2 regions of the Faecalibacterium duncaniae genome follow, and region 1 is predicted to be linked to the other one. Evidence: predicted binding sites of a transcription regulator. Region 1 holds the regulator's gene; the other holds the start of a gene.
What was found. Region 1 encodes NrdR, which represses ribonucleotide reductase genes. Its sites were predicted from a motif close to CACNANATNTNGTG; they were not measured.
Positions count from the first base shown of each region.

Region 1 (5,814 bases):
GAGAAGCTGGTGGCCGAGGATGACACCATCAAGGGCATCTGGTGCGTGCCCCAGTATTCCAACCCGGATGGCTATACTTACAGCGATGAGACCATTGACCGGATGGCCAAGATGAAGACCGCTGCTCCTGATTTCAAGATCTTCTGGGATGAGGCTTACATCGTCCACCACCTGACCGAGGAGATCATCGAGACCCCTGTTCTGTTGAACGAGAGCAAGAAGTACGGCACGGAGAACCGTGTGTTCATGTTCACCTCCACCAGCAAGATCACCTTCCCCGGTGCAGGTGTTTCCGCCATTGCATGCAGCGTGGACTCCATGAAGTATATCTGCAAGCGCTTCTCCGTGATGATCATCAGCTATGATAAGATGAACCAGCTGCGCCATGTCCGCTTCCTGAAGAACAAAGAGGGTGTGTTGGCCCACATGGCAAAGCACCGCCGCCGCCTGATCCCCTGCTTTGATGCGGTCAAGACGGCCTTTTCCGAGGAGCTGACCCCCTGCGGCGACATCGCTCACTGGACGAACCCCAAGGGCGGTTACTTCATCAGCCTGTACGTTATGCCCGGCTGCGCCAAGCGTGTGGCCCAGCTGTGCAAGGAGTGCGGTCTGACCCTGACCGGTGCCGGTTCCGCCTATCCTTACCACAAGGACCCGCAGGATTCCCACCTGCGTATCGCGCCCACCTATCCCAGCCTGGACGAGGTGGAGACCGCATCTGATCTGCTCTGCGTCTGCGTAAAGCTGGCAGTCATCGAAAAGCTGCTGGCCGAAAAGGCAGAGTAAGCGTTTTATTCTGCAAAAAATCTCCTCCGTGCAGAGGTTTTTCTGCGCGGCGGAGGTTTATTATATTTTGGAGGTTTCCTGTTTTTTATGAAGACGAAAGGCAAAGCATGGCAGCTTGTTGTCACAGTGCTCCTGATCGCCGCGTTTGTCTACATGGCATTCTTTGGTGTGGCAGTCAAGTACGGTGATGTGACCAAGACCTACATCAAGGGAGCGCAGGATATCCGCTTTGGCGTGGATATCAAGGGCGGTGTCAACGTAACGTTTGCCCCATCGGACAACTACGACGCCACCGATGATCAGCTGGACGCTGCCCAGCTGGTCATTGAGAATCGTCTGGTCGGCCTGAACGTGACCGACTACGAGCTGTATGTGGATTATGACTCCGACCGCCTGATCCTGGAGTTTCCGTGGCAGTCTGGCGAGACCGATTTTGACCCCGAAGCCGCCATTGAAGAGATCGGTAGCACCGCCTACCTGACCTTCCGCAAGGGGAGCAGTGCAGACGGCGAACTGATCCTGGACGGTTCCATGGTCGAGAGCGCCGCTGCTCAGTACGGCCCGGTGAGCGGCAGTACATCCGAATATTATGTGGCCCTCAAGTTCAACGACGAGGGTGCCAAGGCCTTCGGGGATGCCACCACGGAGCTCTACCAGAGCAGTGGAACCATCAGCATCTGGCTGGATGATCAGAACGTGAGCACGGCAACGGTCAATGCGGCCATCACCGATGGTGCCGCCATCATCACCAGTTCCGCGTCCAATCCCTTCACGCAGGAGGACGTGGTCAAGATGGCCCGCCAGATCAATTCCGGTGCACTGCCTTTTGCCCTGACTGTGGACAGCTATTCCACCGTCAGCCCCAGCCTGGGCGAGAACAGCCTGAGCGCCATGGTGCTGGCCGGACTCATTGCCTATGCCCTCATCGTGGTACTGATGACTCTGCTGTATCGTCTGCCCGGCTTCCTGGCCTGCATTGCACTGGCCGGTCAGGTGGCGGCAACGCTGGCCTTCGTCTCCGGCTATTTCCCGGTGTTTGAGAGCTTTACCCTGACTCTGCCCGGCATCGCAGGTATCATCCTGGCCATTGGTATGGGCGTGGATGCCAATGTCATCACCGCCGAGCGCATCAAGGAGGAGCTGAACAACGGCAAATCTCTGGATGGCGCGCTCAAGAGCGGCTTTGCCCGCGGCCTGACCCCCATCATTGATGGCAACGTGACCATCGTTATTGTGGCGATCGTGCTGATGGGTGCCTTCGGCCCCTCGGACGGCCTGTTCGCCAAGGCCCTGCACTTCGTGTTCTTCGCCTTTGGGCCCTCCACCGCAGGCACCATCTACGCCTTTGGCTACACGCTGCTGACCGGCGTTCTGCTGAACTTTGTGTTCGGCGTGTTTGCCACCCGTGTGATGATCCGCGGTGCAGCCTCCATCAAGGCCCTGCGGAATCCCTGGCTCTATGGTGCTGTCAAGCCCGGCAAGGAAGTCAAGGAAAAGAAGCCCATCGACTTTGTGGGCCTGCGCAAGCGCTTCCTGACCATCTCCACCTGCCTGATGGCGGCCATCATCCTGTGTGCTGCAGTGTTCGGTGTCCGGCTGGATACGGAGTTTACGGGCGGTGCCATGATCACCCTGAGCTATCAGGGTGAGATCAGCACCTCCGAAGTTCAGAAGACCGCCTCCACCGCACTGGAAAACAACGGCCTGACCCTGCAGACCGGCGAGAATGTCGCCACCGGGGAGCAGACCCTGAAGATTTCCATGCCCGGCAACGAGACTGTGACCACCGATCAGGTGGAGAATCTGCTGACCTCCCTGAACGAACAGTACCCGGACAATGCCTTTGCCCAGCTGTCCCTGAGCAATGTCAGCGCTGCCATGGGCACCAAGTTCCTGCAGAAGAGTCTGGTGGCTGTGGTGTTCTCCCTGCTGCTCATCCTGCTGTATATCGGCTTCCGTTTCAAGAAGATCGGCGGCCTGACCGGTGGCCTGATGGCTGTGCTGGCTCTGCTGAACGACCTGATGGTGGTGTTTGGCACCTTTGTGCTGCTGCGCACCCCGCTGGACGGCAACTTTATTGCCGCCATGCTGACCATTCTGGGCTACTCGATCAACGATACGGTTGTGGTCTATGACCGTATCCGCGAGAACCGTGCCCTGATGGGGAAAAAGACCCCGTTCGAGGAGCTGGTCAACCACTCGGTCAACCAGTCTGCCCGCCGTACCATCATCACTACGGTGACCACTGTAATGGCACTGGGTGTGATGTGCGTGGTCTCCAAGCTGTACGGTCTGGACAGCATCTTTACCTTTGCCTTCCCGCTGATGATGGGTATGCTGAGCGGCGTGTATACCTCGCTCTGTGTTTCCACCTCCGCCTGGGTGCTGTGGAACGACCGCAAGAGCAAAAAGGCTGAAACCAAAAAAGCCTGACCGTGTTTTGCCCGACAGGCCAAGAACCAACATCAGGAGGAACGATTTATGAAATGTCCCTATTGCGGCGATGAGGAATCCAAGGTCATCGATTCCCGCCCGACCGAAGACGGTGAGCGGATCCGCCGCCGCCGTGAGTGTCTGCGCTGCCGCATGCGGTTTACGACCTATGAAGTGGTGGAGACCGTCCCGCTGATCGTCATCAAAAAGGATAACTCCCGTGAGCCTTTTGATCGTCAGAAGCTGCTCAACGCAATGCTGCGGGCCTGCGCCAAGCGCCCGGTGAGCTACGATGCACTGGAACGGGCTGTCAGCAGCATTGAGCAAAGCCTGATGAGCTCCTATGACCGCGAGGTGTCCAGTGTGCGCATTGGTGAACTGACCATGCAGGAGCTGAAAAAGATCGATGAAGTGGCCTATGTCCGCTTTGCTTCGGTTTACCAGCAGTTTGCCGATGTCGAGAGCTTTTTCACGGAGCTGAAAAAACTGATGGGCGACCGCAAAGAGAAAAACTAAGGTTCCAGCGTTAAAAGCCAGACTTTTTCGTGAACTTCACGAGAAAGCCTGGCTTTTTGTTGTGCTCACCTCAACTGTTCAGCTCAGTACAAATACCCTCAAAGAATACGATGAGAGAGCCAGGCCAGGGTCTCTACCTGAACCTGCGCCCGGCGCAGTTCCCCGAAGGCTTCCTCGGGCGCATTCAGTTCCAGATGGCCATCGGCAGCACGCAGGGCGGCTTCCAGCTCCGTGAAGTCCTGCGTGCGGAGCAGGTGGTTCATGCCTTCCCGCATGGTGTCGCAGAGCTCGGCTCCTTCGGCCAGTGCCTGCCGCGCACCGGTCAGATCGCTGTTCCGGATATCCTCCATGGCGGTGTCGATGTCATCGGAGATATCCTCGGCGAATTGCTGTACCCGGAAGCTGCTGTAAAAGGCTGCCGCCAGCAGCAGGACTACGATGCCAATGCAGACATAAATACGTTTCATGCCGCCCCCCCTTGCCGGAGCCCCGCCGTTTGACGAGGCTCCTTTTTCAGCAGAAAATAATCCTCGGTATCGTTGCCCGCCAGGATCAGGATCTCTTCCAGAAGCAGGCTGTTGGCCTGTGCGGTGCGTTCCAGCCAGGCAGCATCCTTGCCGCAGATGGTCAGGTTTTCGGCAAGCACCTGCCCGTCCAGCACAAAGGGGATGGTGGCCTGTGCCCGCTGTACCCTTGCCCCAAGGTCGGCGAGGGTAGCCGGTTCCTTTTCCGGGCGCAGAGCCACTGAGAGACTGCCGTTGGTCTCCACGACCGCATAGGAAACATCCCGGGGGTCGAACACATCTTTGCCGCGCAGCGCCTCCATCAGATCGGCGGCAGTCAGCCGCAGGGTGCGCAGGGCGTTCTGATCGATCTCACCATTCAGGATGACGGTTTTGGGCCGCCCGGACATCAGGTTGAAAAAGCGCTGACTTCTGAAGCTGAGGATTGATCCCAGCAGCTCCAGCGCTGCAATGAGAAAGAGGGGAATCAGACTGGCTGTGACCGGCACTTCTTCAGATTCAATGGAGATGGAAGCAAGATTGGAGATGAGGATGGTGGACACCAGTTCCTCAGGCTGCAGTTCCCCCAACTGACGTTTGCCCATCAGCCGCATGGCAAACAGGACGCAGAGATAGATCAGGATGGTACGGAAGATCAAGAGTTTCAAACCGGAACACCTCCCAGCGTATAACCGCCGCCCCGGCGGACAAGCTACCAGAAAGGGGGGGCGGCAAAATGGAACAGCTTTCCAGCCATCTGGCGGCAAACCTTGCGGAGCTTAACGCTAGGTTTGGCCGATCGGCAGATTTTTATGCGAAGGAGCTTGAGCTTTACCACTGCAAAGGAGCCATCGTTCTGTTTGATGGGATGGCCAGCCTGAAAGGGCTGTGGCAGCTGCTGCTGGATGCCGCCAGCCGCCGCACACCGCCCGGCCCGGCAGAACAGCTGACCGGGGAACAGGTGTTTGCGCTGTTGTTTGAGCACTCCGCACTGCCCGCAGAGCCTGCCCCTGTGGAGAACTGGGATGCCCTGATCCAGCGGCTGACGGCGGGCATGGCAGTGCTTTTGCTGGACGGATGCGCAAAAGGTATTGCCTTTTCGGTGCAGAGCCTGAACGCCCGCTCGGTGGATGAACCGGCAGGGGAGGGGAATCTCAGCGGCTCCCGGGAAGGCTTTGCGGATCTGCTCCGGGTGAATACCAGCCTGCTGCGGCGGTGCTTCCGCAATGATGCTCTGGTCATTGAGATCAATCAAGCCGATTGTGAGATGAAAACGGAGTATGCTCTCTGTTACTGCCGGGATACGGCAGACCCAAAAGCAGTGCAAAAGGTGCGGCAGACTTTACAGCGGGCCAGGCCGCAGCTGCTTTTGGATTCCAGCTACTTTGTGCCATGGCTCTTTCCCTGTAAGATCCGCACATTTGCTCCTGTGCGCTATACCGAACGGCCTATTGTGGCAGCGGCAAAGCTGCGAGAGGGGAAATTCGTCATTCTGGTCAATGGCAGCCCCTCAGCGCTGATCCTGCCCACCCTGTTCTGCGAAAACTTTGAATGCCTGGATGACTATGCAGGAACG
Region 1 covers NZ_CP048437.1:1,602,542-1,608,355, reverse strand. The annotation lists gene GXM22_RS07805 (aspartate aminotransferase type Ic) at 1-786, shown strand, start outside; gene secF (protein translocase subunit SecF) at 874-3,219, shown strand; gene nrdR (transcriptional regulator NrdR) at 3,268-3,735, shown strand; gene GXM22_RS07790 (DUF4363 family protein) at 3,834-4,202, opposite strand; gene GXM22_RS07785 (DUF421 domain-containing protein) at 4,199-4,906, opposite strand; gene GXM22_RS07780 (spore germination protein) at 4,975-5,814, shown strand, end outside.

Region 2 (5,814 bases), 1.1 Mb from region 1:
CAGCACTGGCAGTAATCGGACTTGGTGTTCAACTCGGCGTACATGATGTTATCATAGATGAACTGCAGCACGCTTATCACGGCCTCCAGATTGTCCTGCATGTTGGGCACTTCCACATAGCTGATGGCACCGCCCGGGGACAGCTTCTGGAACTCGCTCTCAAACTTGAGCTTGGTGAAGGCATCAATGGGCTCCGAAACATGGACGTGGTAACTGTTGGTGATATAGTTCTTATCGGTGATGCCGGGCACGATGCCGAACCGCTTCTGCAGGCACTTGGCAAACTTGTAGGTGGTGGATTCCAGCGGGGTGCCGTAGAGGGAGTAATCCATGTTCTCGGCCTTCTTCCACTCGGTGCACTTGTCGTTCATGTGCTGCATCACGCTCAGGGCAAAGGGTTTGGCACCGGCATCGGTGTGGCTCTTGCCGGTCATATACTTCACGCACTCATACAGACCGGCGTAGCCCAGGCTGATGGTGGAGTAGCCGCCAAAGAGCAGCTTGTCGATCTTCTCGCCCTTCTTCAGGCGGGCCAGTGCGCCGTACTGCCACAGAATGGGGGCGGCATCGCTGGGGGTGCCCATCAGGCGCTGATGGCGGGCCTGCAGTGCCTTGTGGCAGAGAGCCAGACGCTCGTCAAAGATCTTCCAGAACTTCTCGAAGTTGCCGCCGGAGGAAAGGGCTACATCCACCAGATTGATGGTGACAACACCCTGATTGAAGCGGCCGTAGTATTTGGGCTTGCCGGTCTCGGGGTCCACATAGGGGGTCAGGAAGCTGCGGCAGCCCATGCAGGTGTAGCAATGGCCCTCGCCGTTTTTGTCCACCTTGAGTTCGAGCATCTTCTTCTCAGAGATGTAGTCGGGCACCATCCGCTTGGCAGTGCACTTGGCAGCCAATTCGGTCAGGTAATAATAAGGAGTGCCGGGGCGGATGTTGTCCTCTTCCAGCACATAGATCAGCTTGGGGAAGGCGGGGGTGATCCAGACACCGGCCTCGTTCTTCACGCCCTGATAGCGCTGACGGATGGTCTCCTCGATGATGATGGCAAGGTCGGCCTTTTCCTGTGCGTTGCGGGCTTCTCCCAGATACATGAACACGGTGATGAAGGGGGCCTGACCGTTGGTGGTCATCAGAGTCACGACCTGATACTGGATGGTCTGGACACCGCGGTTGATCTCGTTGCGCAGGCGGCGCTCCACGATCTCCTTCTTGCGCTCCGGGGTAACGTCCAGCCCTTCCATCTCCGCCTCGACCTCAGCGGCGATCTTCTTGCGGGAGACATCCACAAAGGGAGCCAGATGGGTCAGACTGATGCTCTGGCCGCCGTACTGGTTGGATGCCACCTGCGCAATGATCTGGGTGGCAATGTTGCAGGCGGTGGAAAAGCTGTGGGGCTTTTCAATATAGGTGCCGGAGATCACGGTGCCGTTCTGCAGCATATCTTCCAGGTTGACCAGATCGCAGTTGTGCATGTGCTGCGCAAAGTAGTCGGAATCGTGGAAGTGGATCAGGCCCTCGTTGTGTGCCTTGACGATCTCCGGGTCCAGCAGAAGGCGGGCGGTCAGGTCTTTGGAGATCTCACCAGCCATATAGTCGCGCTGGACGCTGTTCACGGTGGGGTTCTTGTTGGCGTTCTCCTGCTTGACTTCCTCGTTCTGGCACTCGATCAGGCTGAGGATGCGCTCGTCGGTGGTGTTGGTCTGGCGCTTCAGGCTCTGCACATAACGGTAGGTGATATAATGGCGGGCTACATCGTGGGCCTGAATGTCCATCAGCTTGTTCTCCACCATGTCCTGGATCTCTTCCACGCTCACGGCACGGTTCAGCGCCTGGCACTGCTCCGTGACATCGTTGGCGATGGACAGGATCTGCTCCTGGGTCAGGCTGCTCTTGCGGCTGACCGAATCGCTGGCCTTGGTGACCGCAGTGATGATCTTGGTGATATCAAATGGAACTTCCGAACCGTTGCGCTTGATGATCTTCATAGTGTTCCTCCGTCGTTCTATCTGTGTACAGTTCAAACGGGTGCCTCTTGCGAAAGAGGCACCCGCAAAGCAGTCTTGGGATGCGTTCAATTGATGTGATTCTATGATATCACTATTTAGTGATATGTCAATGGAGAAACCACTACATTTTGTGTTTTGGCGGTTTCGCCAAAATTGAGCCAAGAATCTTGGAGCAAAATTTGAGGCCAAAGCTCTTGACAAACTGTGCAAGGAAAGTGTTTGCATTCCGGGGCGTAATATCCACGGCGGTGTATACTTCTCTGGAAGTTTGGATAGAACAATACCTTATTATATAGAGAAAAATGACCTCTGAGGTCCCTGCAGCCTTCTGCGTCAAGGAACGTGTAAATTACAGTTAAAAAACTAGTCAAAAAGTCAAAGACGCAAAAAGAAACGAAAAAAGTGAAAAAAGGGGTTGCCAAACGTGTCGGGATATGGTATTATACTTGAGCGCCAAGGGCCGCCGGAAAGAATGACTTCTGAAAGCGGCAGAAGCAAAGCGAAAGAACCAATATGGATACGTTGAAAAACGAGCCACAAGTTCGAAAAGATCGAAAAGCTTCTGAAAAAAGTGCTTGACAAAAAATCACTTCTGTGGTAAAATAATCAAGTCGTCAGCTGCAAGGCTGAGGCGCACAGGACCTTGAAAATTGAACAATATCGAAAAACTTGTAACGGAACCTATTTTCGTGTTGGAAAAACACGTTAAACAATTCCAAACAAAGTAATTCACACAGGACGCAAGCGATTGCGTGCTGAGCGAAAAAGATTTAACACTTTTTAAGTGATAAATATCATTTATAAAGAGTTTGATCCTGGCTCAGGACGAACGCTGGCGGCGCGCCTAACACATGCAAGTCGAACGAGCGAGAGAGAGCTTGCTTTCTCAAGCGAGTGGCGAACGGGTGAGTAACGCGTGAGGAACCTGCCTCAAAGAGGGGGACAACAGTTGGAAACGACTGCTAATACCGCATAAGCCCACAGCTCGGCATCGAGCAGAGGGAAAAGGAGCAATCCGCTTTGAGATGGCCTCGCGTCCGATTAGCTAGTTGGTGAGGTAATGGCCCACCAAGGCGACGATCGGTAGCCGGACTGAGAGGTTGAACGGCCACATTGGGACTGAGACACGGCCCAGACTCCTACGGGAGGCAGCAGTGGGGAATATTGCACAATGGGGGAAACCCTGATGCAGCGACGCCGCGTGGAGGAAGAAGGTCTTCGGATTGTAAACTCCTGTTGTTGAGGAAGATAATGACGGTACTCAACAAGGAAGTGACGGCTAACTACGTGCCAGCAGCCGCGGTAAAACGTAGGTCACAAGCGTTGTCCGGAATTACTGGGTGTAAAGGGAGCGCAGGCGGGAAGACAAGTTGGAAGTGAAATCTATGGGCTCAACCCATAAACTGCTTTCAAAACTGTTTTTCTTGAGTAGTGCAGAGGTAGGCGGAATTCCCGGTGTAGCGGTGGAATGCGTAGATATCGGGAGGAACACCAGTGGCGAAGGCGGCCTACTGGGCACCAACTGACGCTGAGGCTCGAAAGTGTGGGTAGCAAACAGGATTAGATACCCTGGTAGTCCACACCGTAAACGATGATTACTAGGTGTTGGAGGATTGACCCCTTCAGTGCCGCAGTTAACACAATAAGTAATCCACCTGGGGAGTACGACCGCAAGGTTGAAACTCAAAGGAATTGACGGGGGCCCGCACAAGCAGTGGAGTATGTGGTTTAATTCGACGCAACGCGAAGAACCTTACCAAGTCTTGACATCCTGCGACGATGCTGGAAACAGTATTTTCCTTCGGGACGCAGAGACAGGTGGTGCATGGTTGTCGTCAGCTCGTGTCGTGAGATGTTGGGTTAAGTCCCGCAACGAGCGCAACCCTTACTGTCAGTTACTACGCAAGAGGACTCTGGCAGGACTGCCGTTGACAAAACGGAGGAAGGTGGGGATGACGTCAAATCATCATGCCCTTTATGACTTGGGCTACACACGTACTACAATGGCGTTAAACAAAGAGAAGCAAGACCGCGAGGTGGAGCAAAACTCAGAAACAACGTCCCAGTTCGGACTGCAGGCTGCAACTCGCCTGCACGAAGTCGGAATTGCTAGTAATCGTGGATCAGCATGCCACGGTGAATACGTTCCCGGGCCTTGTACACACCGCCCGTCACACCATGAGAGCCGGGGGGACCCGAAGTCGGTAGTCTAACCGCAAGGAGGACGCCGCCGAAGGTAAAACTGGTGATTGGGGTGAAGTCGTAACAAGGTAGCCGTAGGAGAACCTGCGGCTGGATCACCTCCTTTCTAAGGAGTCAGGCAGATGGAAGAACATCGAAGATGGTCGGCCATCTGGAACAGGTGACAGATACAAGCAGAGTAGATATTGTTCGATTTTGAGGGCCCTGAAAAGGGGTTACTCAAAACCTTATGTGGGGGTTTAGCTCAGCTGGGAGAGCACCTGCTTTGCAAGCAGGGGGTCAAGGGTTCGATTCCCTTAATCTCCACCACATGGGCCAATAGCTCAGCTGGCTAGAGCACACGACTGATAATCGTGAGGTCGATGGTTCGAGTCCATTTTGGCCCACCATGTGATGAAAATCAAAGTTTCGGGAGACCGGGCTTTGAGGAACATCACCAAGACGTACCTTGAAAACTGAATAATAACTGCGAAACAAAGATTATAGTAAGTTCTTTTAAGAAATATTGCAATTTCAAAAGGAAGGGTAACAATAATCTTCGTTGGCAAAAGAGAGAATCAAGAGGATACCAAATGTTCTGAAAGAACGTTTGAAAGGTCAAGCGAACAAGGGCGCAGGGCGAATGCCTTGGCACTGGGAGCCGATGAAAGACGTGATAAGCTGCGATAAGCTTCGGGGAGCTGCAAATAAGCATTGATCCGGAGATTTCTGAATGAGGAAACTCACCTGGGTTCATACTCAGGTACAATACACTGAAATTCAAAATAGGTGTATTGAGGGAACCGCCTGAACTGAAACATCTAAGTAGGGCGAGGAAGAGACATCAAACGAGATTCCGTAAGTAGTGGCGAGCGAACGCGGAAGAGGGCAAACCGAGAGTAGAAATACTTTCGGGGTACGGACTGCTTTTAAGACTTAATCTGTTAACCGAACGGCATGGGAAGGCCGGTCAGAGAGTGTGAGAACCACGTAGGTGAAAACGGAGAGAGCTGCGCAGGATCCAGAGTACGGCCAGACACGTGAAACCTGGTCGGAATACGGGGGGACCACCCTCCAACCCTAAATACTACCCAGTGACCGATAGCGTATAGTACTGTGAAGGAAAGGTGAAAAGCACCCCGGGAGGGGAGTGAAAAAGAACCTGAAACCCTGTGCCTACAAGCACCTAGAGCGCGTCAAAGCGTGATAGGGTACTTTTTGTAGAACGGTCCGGCGAGCGATTGTATGCAGCAAGGTTAAGGACTTAAGGTCTGGAGCCGAAGCGAAAGCGAGTTTGAAAAGGGCGTTAAGTTGCATATAATGGGCCCGAAACCGGGTGACCTACCCATGGTCAGGTTGAAGTGGAAGTAAAATTCCATGGAGGACCGAACCGACCTCCGTTGAAAAGGCGGCGGATGAACTGTGGGTAGCGGAGAAATTCCAATCGAACCCGGAGATAGCTGGTTCTCCCCGAAATAGTTTTAGGACTAGCCTCAAGTTAGATACCTGGAGGTAAAGCACTGAATAGCCTAGCGGCCGAGAGGTTAGCGAAGCTTATCAAACTCAGAATGCCAGAGTATTGATGCTTGGGAGTCAGACAGTGTCAGATAAATGTCATTGTCAA
Region 2 covers NZ_CP048437.1:2,741,773-2,747,586, reverse strand. The annotation lists gene nrdD (anaerobic ribonucleoside-triphosphate reductase) at 1-1,988, opposite strand, end outside; rRNA gene GXM22_RS13140 (16S ribosomal RNA) at 2,807-4,317, shown strand; tRNA gene GXM22_RS13135 (tRNA-Ala) at 4,445-4,520, shown strand; tRNA gene GXM22_RS13130 (tRNA-Ile) at 4,524-4,600, shown strand; rRNA gene GXM22_RS13125 (23S ribosomal RNA) at 4,807-5,814, shown strand, end outside.
Region 2: the regulator NrdR is predicted to act here: its motif matches at 2,129-2,142, upstream of nrdD (anaerobic ribonucleoside-triphosphate reductase).